DNA from 3 places in the Bradyrhizobium sp. Mp27 genome. Region 1 is predicted to be linked to each of the others. Evidence: riboswitches for the same ligand, from Rfam matches in the RefSeq annotation. Region 1 holds a riboswitch; each other region holds the start of a gene.

Region 1 (7,057 bases):
GTGATGAACGCGAAGCGCCCAGTTCAATCCGTCAGGTCGAGCCGCATGAACTGGTTGTGCGGGCTTGCCTCATAGTCGGCGAACGGCGCGCAGGTGACAAAACCGGCGCTGCGGTAGAGCGAGATGGCGGGCGCGTGCAGGGCTACCGTGCCGGTCTCCAGGCTGAGGTGCACGTAACCCCGCCTGCGGGCCTCAGCGATGATATGGCTCAGCAGTGCGCGCCCTACCCCGGTGCCCCGTGCAGCGGGAGCGGCACGCATCGACTTCACCTCGCCATGCGTATGATCCAGCTCCTTCAGCGCACCGAACCCGAGCAGGACATCGTCCTGCCAAGCCGTCCAGAAGGTTACGGTGGCAGCCGAAAGGCCGGTGGCATCGAGAGCGAAGGCGCGCTCGGCCATGACGCTGCGCAGCTCCTCAAGATGATGTGCCAACAAGTCGGCGACATAGGGCGCCGTCGGATCGTCGCGTCGGATCTCCACCTCATCCCCCTGCAGTCGTACGCGTGCCACCGTTTAAGCACAGGAGGCACGCCCGCGGCATAGCCATGATCGGTGCTATTCCCAAGTCAGCGCACCACCATTCTGGTATTCGATGACGCGAGTCTCGAAGAAGTTCTTCTCCTTCTTCATATCCATTGCCTCGGACATCCACGGGAACGGGTTCTCGACCTCGGCGAAAGCGAATGCGAGTCCGGTTCAATCCTGGAGCGCTCTTCAGCTTGGCGCGCTGTGTGACCCACGGCCCGACTGCAAGATCACACAGTCCGGCGCGACGCTGCCGCTGCATGTCGCCTCGCAGCCGCTCACCAGCGACGCCACCGTCGCTTCCAGCACACGCAGCTCCGCAATTTTCGTCCTGATCGCACCGAGGTGCTTCTCCGCAAAGGTCCTCGTTTCAATGCACGGCCCGCATCGCTGCACCGACGCGAGGAGTTCACGCGTCTCGTCGATCGAGAAATCGAGATTGCGACAGTGCCTGATGAGGCGGATCGCACCGAGAGCCTGTTCGCCATAGACGCGCTGGCCGCCTTGCCGTGCCGGCCGCATCAACAGGCCGACGCTCTCATAATAGCGGATGGTGGGGACCGAGACGCCGGCCGCTTTGGCGAGGACGCCAATTCGCATGGAAGCTCTCACTTATCGCTTGAACCTCAAGTGGCTTGAGGGCGTAGCGATCGGGTCCGCGACGCACAAGCATGAGGAGAATCACATGAGCGTTATTGGACCGTCCTGCAATCTTCCGTCCGAGACCTCGCCGGGATGCGGCTGCGCGGCGAAGGCAGAGCCAAGCGGCGGCAAGGCCGCAGGCACGGCGGTTGCGACTGCGGTCGCCGCTGCGGCCTGCACGGCGTGCTGTGTGCTGCCCTTCACATTGCCCGCTGTCGTGCTCGCCAGCGCCGGAAGCCTGATCGCCGCGCTCGATCACGCGCACGGCCTGATGACGAAGTTGTCGATCGCAATCGTGCTCTGCGCATGGGGCTGGATCGTGTGGCAATCGCGGACATCAGGCCTGAAAATCCGATCGTCGTTGCTGGCCGCGATGTGCGTGGCAACCGTCCTGACCGCGACGGCCGCGCTGTGGCCGGTGATGGAGCCCGCCGTCTTTCACGCGCTCGGGGTCGCCAAGAAGCCGAAACCGCCGGCGGGCTGATGGATGCGCTGACGATCTTCGGACTGCTGTCGGTCAGCGCGATGCTGCTGTTCTACGCGCTTGAGCCGCGCGGGCCTCACTTCTCGTAGCCCGGATGGAGCGCAGCGCAATCCGGGAAAGCTGCGCATGCCGGGCGGGCGGCCCCGGATTTCGCTTCGCTCCATCCGGGCTACCAGTCAGCCACTCAGGCCGACATTGCGCCCTTGCGCCCGAACGGATCGACCAGGCGGACGATCTCGCAGGCGGCGACGAGGCCGGCGAGCCAGACGGCGCTGGTCAGCCCGATGCGCGTCACGATGGCCGCAGTGAACGCGCCCTCTCCGCCAAGGAACGGCGTCGCGGCGAGCAGCGCGAGTTCATAGGCGGCGTAGGCGGCGACGAGCGCGATGGCCAACATCAGCGGCGTGCGGCCCTGCGGCAGCAGGCGGAGAACGGTCGATGCCGCTGCCGTCGACAGTAGCGCGGCCGCACCGATGACAAAGCCCCAGGCGATGGTGCTGCCATCGATGGGATAATGCAGCACGCCGAAGCCGATGGTCTGGTTTACGAGCCAGGCGCCGGTGACGACGAGCAGCGCCGGACGCATCGGCAGCATCGCGGCGGCGACGACGGCGAACGCCGCAAACGGCGTCGCGCAGGCAAGCGCGAAGCTCGCGAGCGCGCATGACACAGTCAGCAACGCGAAGCAGAACATCGGCGCAAGGCGCGAGGTGACCGGATGAAGGCGGAAACGGTCGGCGTGGGGCGGCAGGATGGTGACAGTCATGGAACGATCTCCTTGTGGGATTTGTAGCACATTTTGCTGGAACGCGGCATCACGTCTGACTCAGTGAAGAGCCTCCATGGGATCTTCGGTCTCGGCTGGATCGCGCCGGTCGACGGCAAGCCAGGCGGCGACTGTCGCGGCGTGCGGTTCGATGGCCGCCAATTGGCGCAAGGCCACGCGAACGGTGGCGCGCGCCGTGCGATCGGATGGAAGCATCACCGTCTCAGGTCCCCGCTCCTTCGCGACCGCGTCGATCACGGCCCTCTTGCACGCGGTTAGCTCCGGCAGCCCATAGAGTTCGAGCAGCGCCTGGAAGGCTGCGTGATGATCCGGCCGGAAAGCGCGCTTGCCGCCAAATTGATCGCGCAGCGGATGGGCCGGATAGAGATGCGCGCAGGGGATCCACCCCTCAGGCAGCGGCTCGGTGGCGGCATGGGTGCGGCCATGCGCGAGCAGCTTTGGCAGGACGTGGGTGTGCGGGCCGTCAGGGCTTCGCCCGCCCGGCGGCGGGATCGGCTGGAATACCTCGGCGCGCCCGATGCGGCTGATGAAGACGCGGTGCGGATTGGCGGCCAGAATGATTCGCATGGCATCGCTTTCGGGCGAGAACACGGATTGGCCCGTGCGGCTCCTGAGTGCGGCGACGGCATCGGCATCGCTGACGCGGATGTAGGCGTCGATCTGCAACGTCCCGAGGCCAAGGTCGAAGAGGATGCCGCTGCGATCCCTTGTCAGGAGCGCCTCGATATCCGGACCGAGCTCGGTCAGCACGGTACGACCACTCATGGCGCTGGCTTCATGAGGAAGACACAGCGCGATGCGGTGGCTCCAGCTCTCCGTGGTCGGCGATTCCGATGCGATCAGGCGCAGATCCGGGTGGGAGACAACGCGTATCCCACCCTTCTGCGTCACGACGCTGATCCCGTTGCGCGACTGCTCCATATCGAAGGCCTCATTGGGCTCGCGCGTGAACTCGGCAATGGCACCGAACGTGCCGACGCTCCAGCCGGCCTCAGCGTCGGCAAGCCGGCTTGCGATCAGGTCCATGAGCGGATCGGCCGTTGTCATGAGGCTTCTCTCACTATCTGACGTCGTAATTCGCCAGGCGAATGCCGCCATTGACGCCCAGTCCCGGCTGCAGAAAGCCGGTCGGATTTTGATAGTGCACATTGGCGAGATTATCGACCCGGCCAAACACCTTCACCTGGTCGGTGACCAGATATTCGGCCGCCACGTTGACGACGGTGTAGGCCGGAGCCAGCAGACGCGGAATGCTGAAGTCACGGTTGCCATCGACGAAACTCCCGACGTGCAACACTGTTGCGGACAATGTGAGCGGGTCGATCGGATTCCAGATGACATTTGCGCTCCACTTCTCCTTCGGACGCCTCAGCAGCTCCAGTCCCGTCGTCGCATCCACCGCGCGGGTAAAAGTGTAGTCGGCACGAACGCGAAGCCGGTCGGTGATCGCCGCCGCGACGAAGCTCTCCGTACCCTCCGTGATCGCCTTGCCGATATTGGTGTTGGTGCTCGTGAATGTCACGGGATCGAACGTGCTCTGGATCAGGTCCGTGATGTTGTTGCGGAAGTAGGTCGACCCGAAGCGAACGCGATCGCAAAACAAGGGTTGCTCGAAGCCGGCGTCGTATCCGACGCTTTCCTCGGGCCTGAGGTTGGGATTTGCAAAGAAGAAGAACGCGGGAAAGCTGACGTAAAGCTGGTTGAGCGTCGGCGCCTTGAACCCCGTGCCGTAGCTTCCCTTGAACTTCGTATCCGTGACCGGCACGATCACGGCAGACGCCAGACGAAAGGTCGGATGGTCTCCAAACCGTTCGTTGTCGTCCTGCCGGACGTTGGCCGTGAAGAAGACGCGATCCCGGAACTGGGACTGCAGCTCCATATATCCGGCCTTGTTGACGTTCTGCGCCGAGACCGTCGCCGTTTGCAGTGTTTCGATCTCATGCTCCGCGCCAATGATGACATTGTTGTTGGGCGCGAGCTGGGTCGTGGTGTGCCAATCATACCTGACGCGATCGCCGGTCGTGATCGTGGCCATCGCGTTGCCGGGCGAGATGTTGTAGTTCCAGTGATTGGTGTAGTTGACGCCGAAATAGCTCTTCATCCGGTCGTCGAGAGCGGACCAGACCGCCTCCCCGCGCGTGAAGAGCTGGTGCACCGTCTGCGTGCTTTGCGCGGCCGCGGGAAAGCTCGCGAATGTGACGGGATCGAAGGTGTCTCCGGTAAAGCGCAGGGTGGCGTCAGTGTACCGCGCCACCCCATTGAGCGTCAGGTTTTCGCTCAATTCGGCGCCAAGCTTCGTGGAATAGGTCATATTGTCGTAGTAGTTGCCGATCGCCTTCTGACCCGGCGGCAGCAATTCGAGCGGCGTCACCGGCACGTCGTTCGCGTGGAAATGCGCAACGTTGAAGGCATAGTTGAAGTGGTCCTGTGAACCGCTCAGACCTGCCGTCTGGTTGAACGTTCCGAACGAGCCTCCCTCGATCGAGCCGGTCGCGCGGGCGGGACCGTCGCCCTTCTTCGTCACGATGGAGATCACGCCACCCAGCGCATCTGCGCCGTAGAGACCGCTCTGCGGACCACGCAGGACTTCGATCTGCTGAATGTCGGAGGTGAGCAGCTGGCCGAAATCGAACGAGCGGTTCGGGTTGCTAGGATCGCTGACGTCGATGCCGTCGATCAAAACCTTGGTGTGATTAGAGTTCGTTCCGCGTGTGAAGATCGATGTCTGTCCGCCGGGACCGCCGGTCTGCACGAGGTTGAGGCCTGGAACGGCGCTCACTGCATCGGATGCGGTCCGGCGCTGATCACGCTCCATGTCTCTGGCGGTCAGAACCGTCACCGAGCTCGCAACCAGATTGGTCGGAGTGACAACGCCCGTCGGACTGACGACGACCGTCGGAAACAGGTTGGCCGCGGATACCCCGGCAACCGGGGGCGACGCCGGCGCCAGCTCGGGCTTCGGCAATCGAGCGACGCGCCGCCGCTCGGGCTGGTCGGGCACAGGCCGCGCGACTTGCGGCTTGGCCGGACGCTCGGTCGGCGCGACCTCGACCGGCGGCAGCAGATCGGGCGATGCCGACTGCTGGGCCTGGGCAATGGACGGATCGAGCGAATACAGGGAAACGAACGCGACAACGCCGGCGCGGAAGCGCCTGGCGGCAAAGACAATACGGGACACTCTTGTAACCTCGGTATGACGTCAGTGGCACGTCACAGCGAACGAGGTTTCACGGCGGAGCGTTCGATTGCTCCGGTGAAGCTAATGTCTGTACTCCCCGACCGACATTTTCGCGTGTGACCACGGCTGACGGCAGGTCTCCTGGCTCGCGGGTCGTTACCTTCCGTCGCCTTCCCAGGACCGAGATTCCCAGTGGCATATGACGAAAGATTCACCGCTTACAGTTGCGGGGGCAGCCATGGCGTTGAGAATATCCCGGTATCGGGAAAACCTCGCACCACGTTCCCTTTTGATCTCCGTGAGGAGAACCGTCACCGACCAATCTAGGGGGCGGGCAAGCGGAGAGTCAATCGGCCGGTTGCATGACGGGCAAAGCACCGCACCGGAGATTGAGCCGGCGCAATCAGGCCGGCTCCCGCTCGGCACGCGTCCTGATCACTGCCCGCTCGCCGGCATCGACGAGCTGGCCGATGCCGGTGCGGCCCGTGAGCGCGCAGCGGATGATGTTCTCGGCAACGGACCTGCGAAAGCAATGGTCCTCGCCGACCGGGCGATTGCGGCAGACCCGATCCAGCGCCAGCTTCATGTTGATCCGGGTGCGGGTGTCGAAATGCTCGCTGATCATTCGTAGGGCCTCGATGCGTTGATGTCGGAGCGGAAACGCGTGGGCCTAGGCCGGGTTCCAAAGACAGGCCGCGCAAGGCCTTGCGCAGAGCTGACTACACCCGCCCTCTTGGTCCTGTGACGGGCGGGTTACGCCCGCCCTCTCGGCCGCTGCGCCTGAGCCCAGGCCGCGGTGACGTCGCGCAGCGGGGCGTCGCTGCGCCGGATCGGGGTCAGCTCACCAGAGGCCGAGATGATGGCGGTCTCCTCGCGGCGACAGCGCGGGCATACGAAGCGGACCTCGTGCGGCGACGAAGACCAGCTCGAACGTTTGACGTTGGCCGCCATCGGCCATGCATCGCAATGCGAGCACGACACCAGGAACCGACCGGGATCGAGCATACCCATTCCATAGGACTCCGCGTCCTGCCTGCCCTTTCAATGACGAACCCATGTGAATCGTTCCGGTGCCCGAGCACCATCAGCCCCAGCTCCAGGCAGCGCCGCCGCTCAGTGCGCGCCCTTGAGGGTGCATGACGTGGTGCAGGTGACGGTGTTGCCGTGGTCGCACGCCTTGCAGGCGGCAACGCACTGGTTCATGTCGCGGGGATTGTAGGAGCTGTAGTTGCGCATGGCACAGACCGGGGTCGAGCCGGTGATGTCCTGCTCCTGATTGCAGGCGGCCGTCATGAGCGCGAAAATCAGGACTGCAACAAGGCGCATGGGATTGCCCGGGTAAGGAGCGGCAAAGCGACGTGGCGAGGTACGCTGCACAGCAACGGACCTCGGCATTCCCACCGCGAGCAATCATGGATCGTGACGCTCGCATCCCGAAG
Region 2 (7,057 bases), on a different contig from region 1:
CGATCGAGCCCTTGCGCGGGTAGAGCCCGTAGATGCGCGCATGATTGGTCGCGGTCAGCTCGACGAATTTCTGCAAGCTGATGCGTCCCTTCGAGACGCCCTCCGAGAACAGGATCGGCAGCCGGGTCTCGACGCCGGGGATGCCGTTCGGCACCCAGCGGAACGAGGTGCGGGAATTCGGCGTCAGCTTGCCCTTGGGATCGTCGTAGCGGAACGGGCAGTGATCGGACGAGAAGGTCTGGAACACACCGGTGGTGATGCCTTCCCAGATCGCCTGCTGGCTTTCGGCATCGCGCGGCGGCGGCGAGCAGACATACTTTGCGCCTGACATGTCCATGTTCAGGCCTTTCATGTCGTCGGCCGTCAGCGTGATGTATTGCGGACAGGTCTCGGCATGCACCGGCAATCCGCGCTGCTGGGCCCAGCGCACCTGCTCCATCGCCTCGCGGCCGGAGACGTGGACGATCATGATGGGGACGCCGATCACCTCGGCATGGCTGATGGCGCGATGCGTCGCCTCGCGCTCGACGGCCTGCGGCCGCGAGGTGCCGTGATAATAAGGCGCGATATGGCCATCGCGTTCGAGCTTGGCGGTGAGGAAACGGATCGCGTCGTAACCCTCGCAATGGACCATGACGAGCGCCTCCTCGCGGCGCGCGACATCGAACACTTCCAGCAGCTGCTTGTCGCTGAGCACGAGGTCGTCATAGGTCATGAACACCTTGAACGAGGTGTAGCCATCCTTGACGAGGGCCGGCAGCTCCTGCCCGAGCACGACCGCGGTGGGGTCGGAGATGATGAGGTGGAAAGCGGTGTCGATGTAGCACTCGCCCTCGGCGAGCTTGCGGTAGTTCTCGACGCAGGTGCGCAGCGACGTCCCCTTCTCCTGGAGCGCGAAGGGCAGCACCATGGTGTTGCCGCCGGCCGCTGCCGCGCGCGTTGCCGAAGCAAAATCATCGGCCATCACGACGTCGGGGCCGGAGGCCTGGGAGATGTGGACGTGGCTGTCGATCCCGCCCGGCAGCGCCAGCAGACCTGTCGCGTCGATCTCGCGCGCCGCACCTTCAATGCGGTCGGCGATGCTGACGATGCGTCCGTCGCGAATGCCGATATCGGCGCGAAACTCGTCGCTGGCCGTCACGATGGTGCTGCCGCGAATGGCGAGATCGAGCTGCGTCACAGGTGTCTCCGTCTGATGATCGCTGATGTCTGGAAGATCCGGCCCCACGCCGCAAGGGCCGCGATGTCGCCACCGGCGAGTTCGAGCGTCCGCCACAGCGTGACCGCGACCGAGTCCAGCACGGCGATGCCCAACTCCCGTTCGAGTGCTGCAGCCAGCGCGGCGCCGTCGAGATTGGTGCAGAGAATGACCACGGCATCGGCGCCGTCCGCCGCGACCGCGCGGATCATGTCGGCGATCGTCGCGGGCGTGACCTCACCGAAGGAAAAATTATCGCGCAGGCCGAGATGCCGCTCGGCGTGAGGGGCGATCCCCTCCTCGGCCCAGACTTCGCCGATCCGCCGTTGCACGTCGTCCGTATAGGGTGAGACCAGGCCGACGCGTCCGGCGCCGAGCGCGCGGACGGCGTCGATGCAGGCAAGCGTGGAGGTCGTCGCCGGGATATCGGTCCGCGCCGCGATCGCTTCGCACAGGCTCCGGTCGCGGCCGATACCGAGCCAGCTTGCCGACGTGCCGTTCCAGGCAATGGCATCGACCTTGGCGTCCGCCAGCAGATCCGCCGCCGGCAGCATCACCGAGGCATCGAACTGGTTCAGCGCCGCGGCATCGAGCGCGATCTCGGTAACGCGGAAGCGCGAGAAATGAGCGGTGACGCCGGCCACGCCATGCAGCATGGAACTGGTGACGGGCTCCAGCACCGAGTTGGACGATGGGGTCATCATGCCGAGGCGCTTGCGCTGAATTGACATCGATCACGATCGCCCCATTGAGAGAGCGCACCGCTGCGTCCCCTCGGGCGATCATCCGCGCCTGCCATCGCCCGCGCAACCCGCAATTTGGATGGCGCATATGATTTGTTCGATACGCAGCTCAAGCCGCGAAGGTCGACCGCAAACGCCGCCAGCCGATCACGATGCCGGTGACGGAAAATGCCAGCCCGAGCAAGCAGAGCCCGACGACCAGGATATCGCGCACACGCGGATGCGCCATGAGAACGGGAAAATCGAGCGTGTGAAGCGCGCCATAGAACCAGCGATAGGCCCGCCGCGAGGCATCCAGTCTTTGCAGCACGCGGCCGTCAGCAGCGTCGATGTCGAACCAGAGGTCGCCGCATCGGGAGCGATAGACGGGCGCTCCGGCGACAGCGGAGTGCGCGGGATAGTCGTCATTGTCGGCAAGAACGGACGGGACGCCACAGCCCAGCGCAAGGCGCGTCGTCAGGTCATGGACATCCTTCTCGCCGAGGAATGCCACCGGCCCGCTGCGGCTCGCCTCCGCCGTTTTGGTCAAGGCCTGACTGGCAGGGCCGGTCCGGTCGCGCCGGTAGACAGCACCATTGACGGCGAACCATTCGACGTCGCGAGCCGATGGCTGACCGACCGGTGGGGCCGTCGTCCAGTCCGGCGCGGCATACACCACGCCCGCTTCGGTCCGGGTCAGCTCCCCGCGCGAGAACAGCCGGCCGTGATCCATCGAGAGCCAGCCACTAAAACTCCAGGTCAGCACGAAGACGGTCGCGACGAGACCAATGATGTGATGCAGTGCGTGCCAGCCGCGATAAGGCGACGAGACCCCGCGCCTTCGAATCCTGATCCTGATAATTCCGAGCACCGCGCCGAGCGTCGCCGCGATAAAAGCCACCAGCGACAATGTCGAGACCACCTGATCCCAAAGCGACCAATTGCTCCTCAGGACCGTCGGATAGATCCAGTGCAGGACGCTGCCGGCCCAATTCCAGCCGCGTTCGCTGCGGGTCGTATCCAGCACGACTTCGCCGGTGCGCGAGGAGACATAGACCTCGGTTCCGGCCGCATCGCCAAGAGCGACGCGCAACAGAGGCCGGTGTCGATCAAAGCCATTGGGGACGCTCCATTGATCATAATCCGCGACCGCCATCATCGCCGCCCGCGCGGCATCGAGCCCGCGTTGCCGGGCATGATCCCGCGCGATACCGACCGCGACGTCGGCGGACGTCACCGATGCATCCCGTCCGTCGGAGGCATGGACCGCGCGCACACGCGACGGGTCCGACACGACATAGACCGGCCCGTCGCTCCGCTGGACCAGGCGAACGCGCGTGGCGTCCGCGACCCCGCTCGCGGCGACGGCCTCCGCGACCGCAATCCTCACCTCTCCGCCAGCCACCGGCGCGAGCCCGGCAAAACGTTCCGCTTCCGTCAATGACGGAAACGGGACGAAGTGCATCACGATTCCGCTCGCGAACCACATCGCGAACAGCAGGCAGAACGCGATCCCGAGCCAGCGATGCAGCAGGACGATCGCGTTCATCATGTGGTCAGCACCCTACCATTTGAACGCGGCCGAGAGCTCATAGGTCCTGGGCGCGCCGAGCAGGATCTGGTCGGGATAGAACGGATCGCCCCAGATCGCGTAGCGCTTATCAGTGATGTTGCGCACGCGGAAGCCCAGACGGGCCTGGTCGACCGCGTTGAACACCGTCTTCGGGATGTCGACGAAGGCGTAGACGTCGGCGACGGTGTAGGCCTTCATCGTCACGACGTTGGCATCGGTGTTGTAGCGGTCGCCGACATAGCGGCCCGTGATGCCGAGCTCCACCGGCCAGGGCGTGAAGAACCGGTACGACGCACCGGCATTGGCCACGACACGCGGCACGTTCGGCGGCGTGTTGCCGGAGAACGGACCACCGGCAAAATTGTAGTCGGCATAGCGTGCGTCGACATAGGCGATGTTGCCCCAGAGCCGCAAAGGCTCAATCGGCCGGATGGCCGCCGCAAGCTCCACGCCCTTCGATTCCTGCCGCCCGGCAATGTTGAGCTGCATGCCTCCGGCTGCGGCATAGACGTTCTTGCGCTCGATATCGTAGGCCGAGAACGACCATTCCGCCCTGTTGTTCCACAACAGATGCTTGACGCCCGTCTCATAGGTGCGCGAGGTCGTCAGGTCGAGCGGCTGGGCTGGCCCAAGCAGGAAGATGTTGTTGGCGGAGACGTCGGCGCCGGTGGCGTACTGGCTGAAGAAGGTCACGCCGGGAACGGCGTCCCAGGTGTAGCCGATGCGCCCCGTCGTCGGGACCCAGGACTTCGAGAACGGGAAGTTCGCCTTTTCCAGCCCGGCGGAGTCGGTCGAGTTGCGGTCAAGCCCGATATGCTCGACGCGCAGGCCGCCGACAAGCGCGAAGGTTCGCGTGAGCTTCACCCGGTCCTCGAACGACAGCGCCTCGTTGTCGATGCGCGCGGTCTGCTGCTGCGTCGTGAGCAGGCCGTAAAGGCCACGATCGGGATTGACGAGCGAGACGTAATCGTCCGGGAAGTTGGCGGCGCCTGGCCTGACGAAATCGAGATAGCTGGACGAAAGTGTCGTGACCAGGCGGTTGTCGAAGCCTGCGATATTAGCGTTCCAAATCAGGTCGGTAATGTTGCCGACAAGGCGTTGGCTATGTGCAACGTAGAAGCGCTCGCGATCGACCATGTTCGAGTTGGGCAGGCCCGTACTGGCATTGAAAGCCTCGATCTCGTTGTTGAACCAGGTACGCTCCGCGCCATAGGCATAGGCTTGGCTCTTCAGCGTCAGGTCAGGCGCCAGCTTCAGTTCGAAGCCGCCGCGCAGCCACACCTCTTGTGCCACGTTGCGGTTGTCGAGAACGTTGTAGTTGGTGTTGAAGGTACGATCGTCGATCGTGATCGCACCGAGATTCGTTTTGTTGAAGTTCGAGACGTAATTGCCGGAGACAATGCCGCTCGTCGCATGCGAGCCGCTGAAGGCGACCGGTACCAGCGGTGCGCCCCAATAGGCCTTCGAGCGATCTTCCCGGTACTCGATCGCGCCCCAGATCTTGAGGCTGTCGGAGATGCGGTAATTGAGCTGGCCAGACACATCGAGCGTCTTGGTATTGGTGTCATCGGCAAAGCCATTGAGCGAGGCGCGGCTGATGTCGAAGCGGTAGTCGAGCCCCTGCAAATTGGTGCTGCCGCCCGAGCCGTAATGGACGCCGAACGAGTTGAGCGAATCCCAGGAAAAGTCAGCTTCATTCCGGATCGGCCCGGTGTGTGGCTGCTTCGTGATCAAGTTGATTGCGCCACCGGCGGCACCTTCGCCCGACATCAGCGAGGCCGGACCTTTCAAGAATTCCACGGCTGCGAGATTGGCCGTATCCGTGATCCGCGAGGTCATGTTCTGCGGACCGATCTTGATGCCGTTGTAGAGCATGTTGATCTGGCTGTTGGTGAAGCCACGCATGGAGAAAGCCGCGGGCTCGGCCGGATTGTCGCCGGAGGTGACACCGACCGCGCCCTGCGCAACCTCCGACACGGTGCGATAGCCCTGCTCCCGCATGGTCTCGGCCGAGATGACTTCGACGGTCGCGGGTGTCTCCTGCACGGTCAAGCCGAGGCGCGAGGCGCTCTCGGCAATCACATTGGTGTTGAGCGGCGTCTGCGCCGCCGCGGTCGGCACGACGGGCTTGGCCGCGGCCGATGCGGCCGCTGGCCTGCGCGATGCTGCGCGGCGTGGGCTCTGCGCGTCCCGGGCCGCCGGCTTTGCCGGTTTGCGGGATTGGGCGGGCGACACCTCGACCGGCGGCAGCGGCTCGCGGGCCTGCTGCGCCATGGCGGCAGGCAGATCGAGGGCGGCAAAGGATGTGAGCGCAGCGGAGGCGAGCAGGAAGCAACGCGGTCGTACAAGACGAATGGAAGACACAGTTCGGAACCTCGGTGTGACGTCAGTGGCACGTCACAGCGAACCAAGGTCCCATCTTCCGGCTTATAAGCCTTCCGATGAAGCCGAATGTCTGTACTCCCCGACCGACATCTTCGCGTGTGACCACGGCTGACGGCAGGTCTCCTGGCTCGCGGGTCAGTACCTTGCATCGCCTTCCCGGGACCGAGATACCCAGTGGCTCGTGACGCAAGATTCGCCGCTTACAGTTGCGGGGGCAGCCGCGGCATTGGGGACAAAATCCCCGCACCGCATTCCCTTTTCATCCCCACTCGGGGAAACCGTCAAAGCCATCTAGGATTACCGACAAGACAGAGTCAATGTGCCGGTGCGACGTTATTACCACAGCGACCAACTTCCTTGGAGATAGGCATGGAAGGCGAGACCTTCCTCTGGCTGATACGGCATGCGCCCGTCGACGGCGCCAAAGGGACGATCCACGCAGCCGACGCGCCCGCCGATCTCGGCGATCGCGTGCAGCTGGAGGCGTTGCGGCGGAGGCTTCCGCCAGATGCTGCGAGCTTTGCGAGCCCAGCGCGACGTACGGTTGAGACGGCGCGCGCGCTGGGACTCGAACCCGCGTTGGTGCCCGAATTCAGTGAACAGGATTTTGGCGACTGGACCCGCCGGCGGCATGACGAGCTCGCGGCGACCGGCGGGGAGGCCTATGCGCAGTTCTGGAGCGATCCGGCGCACGGACGGCCGCCGGGCGGCGAAAGTTTCGAGGATCAGGTCGCGCGCGTCCGGCTGGGTCTCGCGCAAATCGGCGCCGGCTCGGCAACGCTCGTCGTGCACTCCGGCACGATCCGCGCGGCACTCTGCATTGCGCTGGATCTGACACCACAAGCGGCCCTGCGCTTCGTGATCGATCCGTTGTCACTGACCCGGATCGACCGGCTCGCCACCGGTTGGCGCGTCGTCGCGGTCAATCAGCGCGCGGCTTGAGCCGGGTCAGCCCGGGCGATCCGGCACATTGGCCTGCGCGAAGGTCGCCATGCCGTTGTGAAGGCTGCACGCGAGCCGCACCAGCGGCAGCGCGATGGCGGCACCCGATCCTTCGCCGAGCCTGAGATCGAGGCTGATCAACGGCTGCACGTTCAGCGCGCGCAGCACCAGCCGATGCCCCTGCTCCGCCGATTGATGCGACGGCAGCAGGAATGGCTGGCACGACGGGTTCAGCCG
Region 3 (7,057 bases), on a different contig from region 1:
CTCCAGCCGGCCGAGCGCGCCGGCCGGTTTTGTGAGTTGCGCCTGACGCGCGAGCGCCGCCTCGCGATGGACAGCGGAGACATCGGGGCATTTCCGGGTGATCCAATCGGGGGGCATGCTGCCTCGCTTACGGCCTACGCTTGAGAATGTAGCTGTCCATGATCCAGCCATGCCGCTCGCGCGCATCCTGTCGCGCGGCGACGATGCGCGGGGCGATCTCGGCAAGAACGCCCGACATGGCGATCTGATCGGGCATGCCGAGATAGGCGCCCCACCAGATGTGCAGCCCGGCTGGATCGAGCGACTGGAACGCCGTGGCGCCGTCGAGCATCACCACCACGGTATCGACGCCTTGCGGCCAGCCGCCCTCGCGCAAGCGGCGCCCCGTCGTGACCAGGAAGGGTTCGCCGATGTCGTTGAGCGGGAGCGCATGCGCCGCGCACAGTGCCTGGATCGAGGTGATGCCGGGCACGACCTCGATATCAGGCAAGGGATCGAGCCGCCGCGCAATGCGCAGCGAGGAATCGTACAGCGAGGGATCGCCCCAGATCAGCAGCGCGACCTTGCCTTCACCTTCGAGATGGCTCGCGATCGTCCGCGACCACGCCGCGGCCACGGCATCGTGCCAATCGTCGACGCCCTTGTGATAGTCCGCTTCACCGGCATCGCGCACGGGAAGGTCGAACTCGGCAATGCGCGTCGTTGGACTGGTGAGCACATCGGCGCAGATCGTCCGCCTGAGATCTGCGAGATCTGATTTCGCCGTCCCCTTGCGCGGGATCAGGATGAGATCGGCCGCGTTGATGGCTTGAACGGCGGCGCGCGTGAGCTGCCCGGGATCGCCGCAACCGATGCCTATCAGGGATAGCGTGAGCATCGCGCGTGTGGGGGCGGCCATCGCGGCCGCCCCTTGTCTCTTAAGCCGCGTTGTGGAGGCGCGGCGTGACGAGGCCGGGCGCGGTGACGCCGCGCAGCGATTTTGCCAGTGCCAGCACGGCGAGATCGGCGAGCGGCTCGATCACGATGACGAGCGCATAGGAGGCCGCGAAGGTCGCGATGTTGACGAGGTTGGTGGCACCGAAGCCGGAGCCATAGAGCGCCCAGAACGCGACCCAGGCGATGACGCCGGCCTGATACGTGGTCGAAAGCGCCAGCGCCTGGCGATACCTGAGATCGACATAGGCGGTGTTGCGGGGAATGATCCGCGCGGCGATCGCCTGGATCCCGAACAGCGGCACCAGCAGCGTGGTGACGTTCATGCCGAATTGCGGCAGATCGGGCGGCTCGAAGAAGATGCCCTGGAACAACAGTCCGAACGCAAGGCCGAAGGCCGCGGGCGCCGCCCCAAACAGCAGGAACAGGGTCGAGCCGAGGATGAAGTGCACCTCGGAGACGCCGACCGGGAAGTGCGGCAGGATCTCGAAGAAGACGAACACGAGGCCCGTGGTGGCGAGCGTCCGCGCCGCGAACGACGTGATGCCCTGCTCGCGCACGGTCTCGACCGCGAGCTTCAGCGCAACGCCGCCGACGGCGATGCCGGTTGCGTAACTCAACACGAGCTTGGCGCCCGATACGACTCCGGGTTCGATATGCATGGTTCAGTTCCTTCCTGCCGTCACACCCGACGGCCTTGGCCACAAGACATGCACGGCCGGTCTCCTGGCTCGCGGTTCACTGGGGTTCTCCGGCCTTCCCGAGCCTTGCGGCCCAGTGGCGGTTCGGAGCCCCTCACCGCTTACAGTCGCGGGGGCGGCTGGGGTTTTGGGCGGCGCAACCGTCCGCCCACCCCCATTCCCGATTATGCTCCGGCGGTTTGCGCCGCCTCGAGCACCATGCATCTCCTGTGTGCCCCTTTCGCCAGCCGGGCGTCAAGGGGCGAAGGGCGGCCGGGACGGTCATGACGGATAATCGCCCGCCAGCGCGCCAAACAGGATCACCGCCGCCGTCGAGGCCGCGCCGCCCCGCGCAAGCTGTTCCGCCAGCTCGGCAATGGTGGTGCGGACCAGCCGCTCGTCGGGACGACCGAGGGATTCGGCGAACAGCGCCGGGGTATCAGGCGCGAGGCCGTGCTCGATCAATTTTGCGACAAGCGCCGGAAAGGTGCGGCGGCCCATATAGACCACGGTGGTCGCTTCGGGATCCGCCAGCGCCGCCCAGTTCAAATTCTGCGGCAGCTCGCCGGTGACATCGGCCCCGGTCACGAACTGCACCCGGCGCGAGGTGTGGCGCCGGGTCAGGGGAATGCCGGCTTGCGCGGCGGCGACACAGGCCGAGGTGATTCCGGGAATGATCTCGTAGCCGATGCCGGCTTCGCGCAGCGCCTCCAGCTCCTCCTCGAGCCGGCCAAAGATACCGGCATCGCCCGATTTCAGCCGCACCACGCGGACGCCCGCCGCGGCGTAGTCGATCAGCAGGCGGTTGACGTGGTGCTGCTTGGTCGAGGGCCGCCCTGCCCGCTTCCCCACCGCGACGAGGTTGGCGCCGGGCCGGGCCAGATCGAGGATCGCGCCCGAGGCGAGGTCGTCATAGAGCACCACGTCGGCATCGCGCAGCCGCGCCGCGCCTTTGAGCGCGAGGAGCTCGGGGTCGCCGGGGCCGGCCGAGATGAAAGTGACAAAACCGCTCACCGATCCTCCGCGATCAGATGGAAGAACGTGCCGGTGGCATGACCGCGGTGCGAGCCGGTCTCGGCGATGACCGCGCCTGTTGCATCGTGCACGACTGCCAGCGGCGTATCCGGCTGCGCGATAATCGTCGAATAGTGGAACTCATGACCGCGCAGGCGCGCGCCGACCTGATGGCCCGGCATCGGCGCGGCGAGCGCAGCGAGACGATAGCCGAGATGCATGCGGCGCTTGGCAAAGCTTGTCTCCAGTCCGAGCAGGCCCGTCATCTCATGACGGATGCCGTCGGCGTCGGTCAGAGCGGTTCCCAGCACCATATAGCCTCCGCATTCGCCGTGCACCGGCCGTGTATCAGCGAACGCGCGCAAGCCGCTGCGAAAGCGCGCATTGGCCGCGATCGTGCCGGCATGGAGTTCGGGATAGCCGCCGGGTAGCCAGCAGACATCGGCGCTCGCGTCAGGCGCTTCATCGGCAAGCGGCGAGAATGTCGAGATCTCGGCGCCGGCCGCGCGCCAGGCCTCCAGCATGTGTGGATAGATGAAGGAGAACGCGGCATCGCGGGCCAACGCAATGCGCTGTCCGGGCGGCGTCACATTGATGCCGCTTGCCGCTGGTTGCGGCGACCAGCTCGCTGCCGATCGCAGCACCGCGTCGAGATCCACATGCTCGGCGACGAAGCGCGCGGCTTCGTCGATCAGCTTGCCGATCTCGGCTTGCTCCTCGGCCTGCACCAGGCCGAGATGCCGTTTCGGCAGGCTGATCTCGGCATGACGCGGCAGCGCGCCGAACACGGCGATGCCGGCGTCGTTCAATGCACGCCGCACGAGATCTTCATGCCGCGGGCTGGCGACGCGATTGAGCACCACGCCGGCAAGCCGCACGCCGGCACGATAGTCGCGAAGGCCTGCGGCGATCGCCGCCGCCGTCTGCGCCTGTCCGGAGGGATCGATCACCAGCAGCACCGGCCAGCCCAGCATCTCGGCAATGTCGGCGGTGGCGCCGGTGCCGGAGACGCCGCGCGCGGCGACGCCGTCGAACAGGCCCATCGAGCCCTCGGCAAGCACGACATCGGCGTCAGTGCCGCGACCGACGAGATGAGCAATCGTCCCGCGATCCATCGCCCAGCTATCGACGTTGACGGAAGCGCGCCCCGTCGCAGCGGCATGGAAGGCGGGATCGATATAATCGGGCCCGCTCTTGAAGCACTGCACGTTCAATCCGCGATTGCGCCAGGCACGCGCCAGCGCCAGCGTCAGCGTGGTCTTGCCGACGCCGGAGGCCGGCGCGGAGATGACGAGCCCTGCCGGCATCACGATGCCTCCGGAAAGCGCGGGTCGGCGCCGACCGGCCGATAGCGGCGGTCGTAGTCGGCGGCATAGAGACGGCTCTCGTCAAAATCCGCAGCGCCAAGCGTCTTGCCAACCAAAATGAGCGCGGTGCGCTCCATCTCGGTGCCGACGGCGGCATCGAGTGTCGCCAGCGTGGCGCGAACGATGCGCTGGTCCGGCCAGCTCGCGCGCCAGACGATCGCGACCGGGCAGTCCGCGCCGTAATGCGGCGTCAGCTCGGCGACGACCTTGTCGAGCAGATGGATCGACAGATGGATCGCGAGCACCGCACCGGTGGCGGCGAACGCCGCGAGCTTTTCGCCCTCAGGCATCGCGCTGGCGCGGCCCGGCGTGCGCGTCAGCACGACTGACTGGGCAAGACCGGGCAGCGTCAGCTCGGTCTCCAGCGCGGCTGCCGCGGCCGAGAAGGACGGCACGCCCGGCGTGACCGTGTAGGGGATACCGAGCGCGCGGAGGCGGCGGAGCTGCTCGCCCATCGCCGACCAGATCGCGAGATCGCCGGAATGCAAGCGGGCAACATCCTTGCCGGCGGCATGCGCGGCGGCGATCTCCGCGATGATCTCGTCGAGCGACAGCGGCGCGGTGTTGACGATGCGCGCACCGGGCGGGCAATGCGCCAGCACGCCCTCGGGCACCAGCGAGCCCGCATAGAGGCAGACCGGACAGGCCGCGATCAGGTCGCGTCCGCGCAACGTCAGCAAATCCGGAGCGCCCGGTCCTGCACCAATGAAGTGCACCGTCATGCGCCGTCTCCTTCCGCGATCGCCGCCGTTGCGGTGCGATCCCGCGAGACCGCCCGCGTCGCAATCAATCGCGCGCGAGGGCCAGCGGCAACGAGCGCCGCGGCTTCAGCGACCGAGCCCGTGCCGAACTTTTCCGCGACGAGTTTTGACTGCGTCGGCGTCTCGATGCCCGCCAGCATGTCGGCCGGAACCGGCTTGATCGGCACGCCGCATTCACGCGCGAGCTGTTTGAGCGGCTCCGCGTCGGCCTTGTCGCTGACAGTCGCGACCGCCGCAAGGCCTTCGGAACCACCGGCTGCCAGCAGCGCCTCGCGCAGCGAAGCGAGCGTCACACCCTTCTTGAATCCGAGTCCGGCGACTCTCATCGAACCGCACTCCACTGCACCACGGGCCGCGACGCTTCCCAGGAGCGGTAGCGGCCGAGCGGGCCGGCATGTGCGATTTCGACCCGCATCAACTCACCGCCATGGCGCTGGTGCAGTTCGCCGAGCAGCGCCTCCGTCTCCAGCGTCACCGCATGCGCGACGAGCCGCGCACCCGGCGAGAGCCGCGGCCAAATGGCATCGAACATTGCGATATCGAGACCGCCACCGATGAAGACGGCATCCGGCGCTTCCAGTCCGGCGAGAGCGCCCGGCGCGCTCCCCGCGATGACGGTGATCCGATGCGCCAATCCGAACGCCGCCGCATTGCTGCGGATATTCGCGGCACGATCCTCACGCGCCTCGATGGCGGTCGCCGTCCCGCCGCACAGCGCCCATTCCACAGAGATCGAGCCAGAACCCGCGCCGATATCCCACAGCCGCTCGCCGGGACGCGACGCCAGCGCCGAGAGCGCCAGCGCGCGCACCGGCCGCTTGGTGATTTGGCCGTCATGAGCAAAGAGATCGTCGGACAGGCCGGAGCTGCGGGGAATGCCTTGCCCGCCCCTCGCCTCGACGGCCACCGCGACCAGGTTTTCGGCGAGACCGCCAGCAAAGCTGTCGGCACGATGCTCAGCAATGCTTTCGCGCGCCCCGCCGAGCGCGGCGAGAGTCCAGAACGCCGAGGCGCCCCATCCGCGATCGCTCAACCATTTGGCGAGCTCACCGGCTGCCTTGCCGTCACGCACAAGGCAAATGATGCGCGCACCTCGCACCAGATGCGGCACGAGACGCTCGAATGGTGCAGCATGAAGCCCGAGACAAGCAATGGCTTCGAGGCGCCAACCCAGCCGCGCGGCGGCAAGCGAGAAGGTCGATGGCGCCGAATGCGCGATCCACTCGTTGGCATCGAGCTTCTCGGCGAGACTTGCACCCGCGCCGTGCCAGAACGGATCGCCGGAGGCGAGTACCACCGTCGGCCGGCCGCGGCAGCTCAGCACGATGTCTGCGTCGAACGGCACCGGCCACGGACGACCGCGCCCCCCAACATCAGCAAGCGCGAGATGACGCTCGCCACCAAAAACAGTTTCTGCCTTGGCAAGCGCCTTTCGGCTTGCCTCGGACAGCCCGGCAAGGCCATCTTCGCCGATACCGATGATGGTCAGCCAGGGATCAGCCATGACGCGCGCCCTCATTCTGGGCGGAACCGCCGATGCGAGCTTGCTCGCCGCGGAAATCGCACGCGCGCGCATCGACGCCGTGTATTCCTATGGCGGCCGAACCCGCGCGCCCGCCGATCAGCCGCTGCCGACCCGCATCGGTGGCTTCGGCGGCGTGAGCGGGCTTGCCGGCTATATTCGCAGCGAAGGCATCACGCATGTGATCGACGCGACGCACCCCTTCGCCGCCGAGATGAGCCGCCACGCGGTCGAGGCCAGCGCGGAAACCGGCACGCAATTGATTGCGTTGGAGCGCGCACCCTGGACCAGGGCGCCCGGCGACAACTGGATCGAAGTTCACGACGTCAACGCCGCGGTCGCCGCGCTGCCCGAGGCGACGGCTAAAGTGTTCCTCGCCATCGGCCGCCAGCACATCGCGCCGTTCGCGACGAAGCCACAGCATGCCTACACGTTGCGTTTCGTCGATCCGCCCGAGGCACCCCTGCCCTTCGCTGCCGACGTGATCGTGTCGCGTGGACCATTCACGCTTGAGGGTGAGCTGGAGATGATGCGCACACGCAGCATCGCGTGGATCGTCGCCCGCAATTCCGGCGGCGATGGTGCGCACGCCAAGATCGACGCGGCCCGCATGCTCGGCCTGCCCGTGATCATGATCGGGCGACCAAAACTGCCCGAACGGTTGCGGGTCGAGAGCGTGGGCGAGATCATGCAGTGGCTCGGTCATCGCGCCTGCCTCGGGGCATAGACCCAGCGGCCGACGCGGCGCGTCTGCGAATTGCCGACGATGACCAACGTGCG

The links. A riboswitch is a leader RNA that binds a small molecule or an ion and turns the genes downstream of it on or off. The one in region 1 is predicted to bind cobalamin.
Region 2: linked by a shared signal. The riboswitch ahead of QJT78_RS00700 (TonB-dependent receptor) and the one ahead of QJT78_RS36445 (TonB-dependent receptor) in region 1 are both predicted to bind cobalamin.
Region 3: linked by a shared signal. The riboswitch ahead of QJT78_RS00720 (energy-coupling factor ABC transporter permease) and the one ahead of QJT78_RS36445 (TonB-dependent receptor) in region 1 are both predicted to bind cobalamin.

Annotation. Positions count from the first base shown of each region.
Region 1 is NZ_JASAUS010000109.1:4,692-11,748, reverse strand. It holds gene QJT78_RS36470 (GNAT family N-acetyltransferase) at 24-482, opposite strand; gene QJT78_RS36465 (MerR family transcriptional regulator) at 717-1,127, opposite strand; gene QJT78_RS36460 (hypothetical protein) at 1,213-1,653, shown strand; gene QJT78_RS36455 (hypothetical protein) at 1,838-2,419, opposite strand; gene QJT78_RS36450 (hypothetical protein) at 2,480-3,487, opposite strand; gene QJT78_RS36445 (TonB-dependent receptor) at 3,501-5,618, opposite strand; cobalamin riboswitch at 5,732-5,946, opposite strand; gene QJT78_RS36440 (hypothetical protein) at 6,022-6,243, opposite strand; gene QJT78_RS36435 (hypothetical protein) at 6,372-6,629, opposite strand; gene QJT78_RS36430 (hypothetical protein) at 6,732-6,944, opposite strand.
Region 2 is NZ_JASAUS010000001.1:161,218-168,274, forward strand. It holds gene hydA (dihydropyrimidinase) at 1-1,180, opposite strand, end outside; gene QJT78_RS00690 (aspartate/glutamate racemase family protein) at 1,177-1,929, opposite strand; gene QJT78_RS00695 (PepSY domain-containing protein) at 2,051-3,472, opposite strand; gene QJT78_RS00700 (TonB-dependent receptor) at 3,485-5,857, opposite strand; cobalamin riboswitch at 5,974-6,176, opposite strand; gene QJT78_RS00705 (histidine phosphatase family protein) at 6,248-6,820, shown strand; gene cobT (nicotinate-nucleotide--dimethylbenzimidazole phosphoribosyltransferase) at 6,827-7,057, opposite strand, start outside.
Region 3 is NZ_JASAUS010000001.1:168,980-176,036, forward strand. It holds gene cobT (nicotinate-nucleotide--dimethylbenzimidazole phosphoribosyltransferase) at 1-117, opposite strand, end outside; gene cobF (precorrin-6A synthase (deacetylating)) at 128-877, opposite strand; gene QJT78_RS00720 (energy-coupling factor ABC transporter permease) at 918-1,595, opposite strand; cobalamin riboswitch at 1,632-1,850, opposite strand; gene cobA (uroporphyrinogen-III C-methyltransferase) at 1,896-2,627, opposite strand; gene QJT78_RS00730 (cobyrinate a,c-diamide synthase) at 2,624-3,934, opposite strand; gene cobM (precorrin-4 C(11)-methyltransferase) at 3,934-4,716, opposite strand; gene QJT78_RS00740 (cobalamin biosynthesis protein) at 4,713-5,081, opposite strand; gene QJT78_RS00745 (bifunctional cobalt-precorrin-7 (C(5))-methyltransferase/cobalt-precorrin-6B (C(15))-methyltransferase) at 5,078-6,259, opposite strand; gene QJT78_RS00750 (cobalt-precorrin-6A reductase) at 6,258-7,004, shown strand; gene cobJ (precorrin-3B C(17)-methyltransferase) at 6,980-7,057, opposite strand, start outside.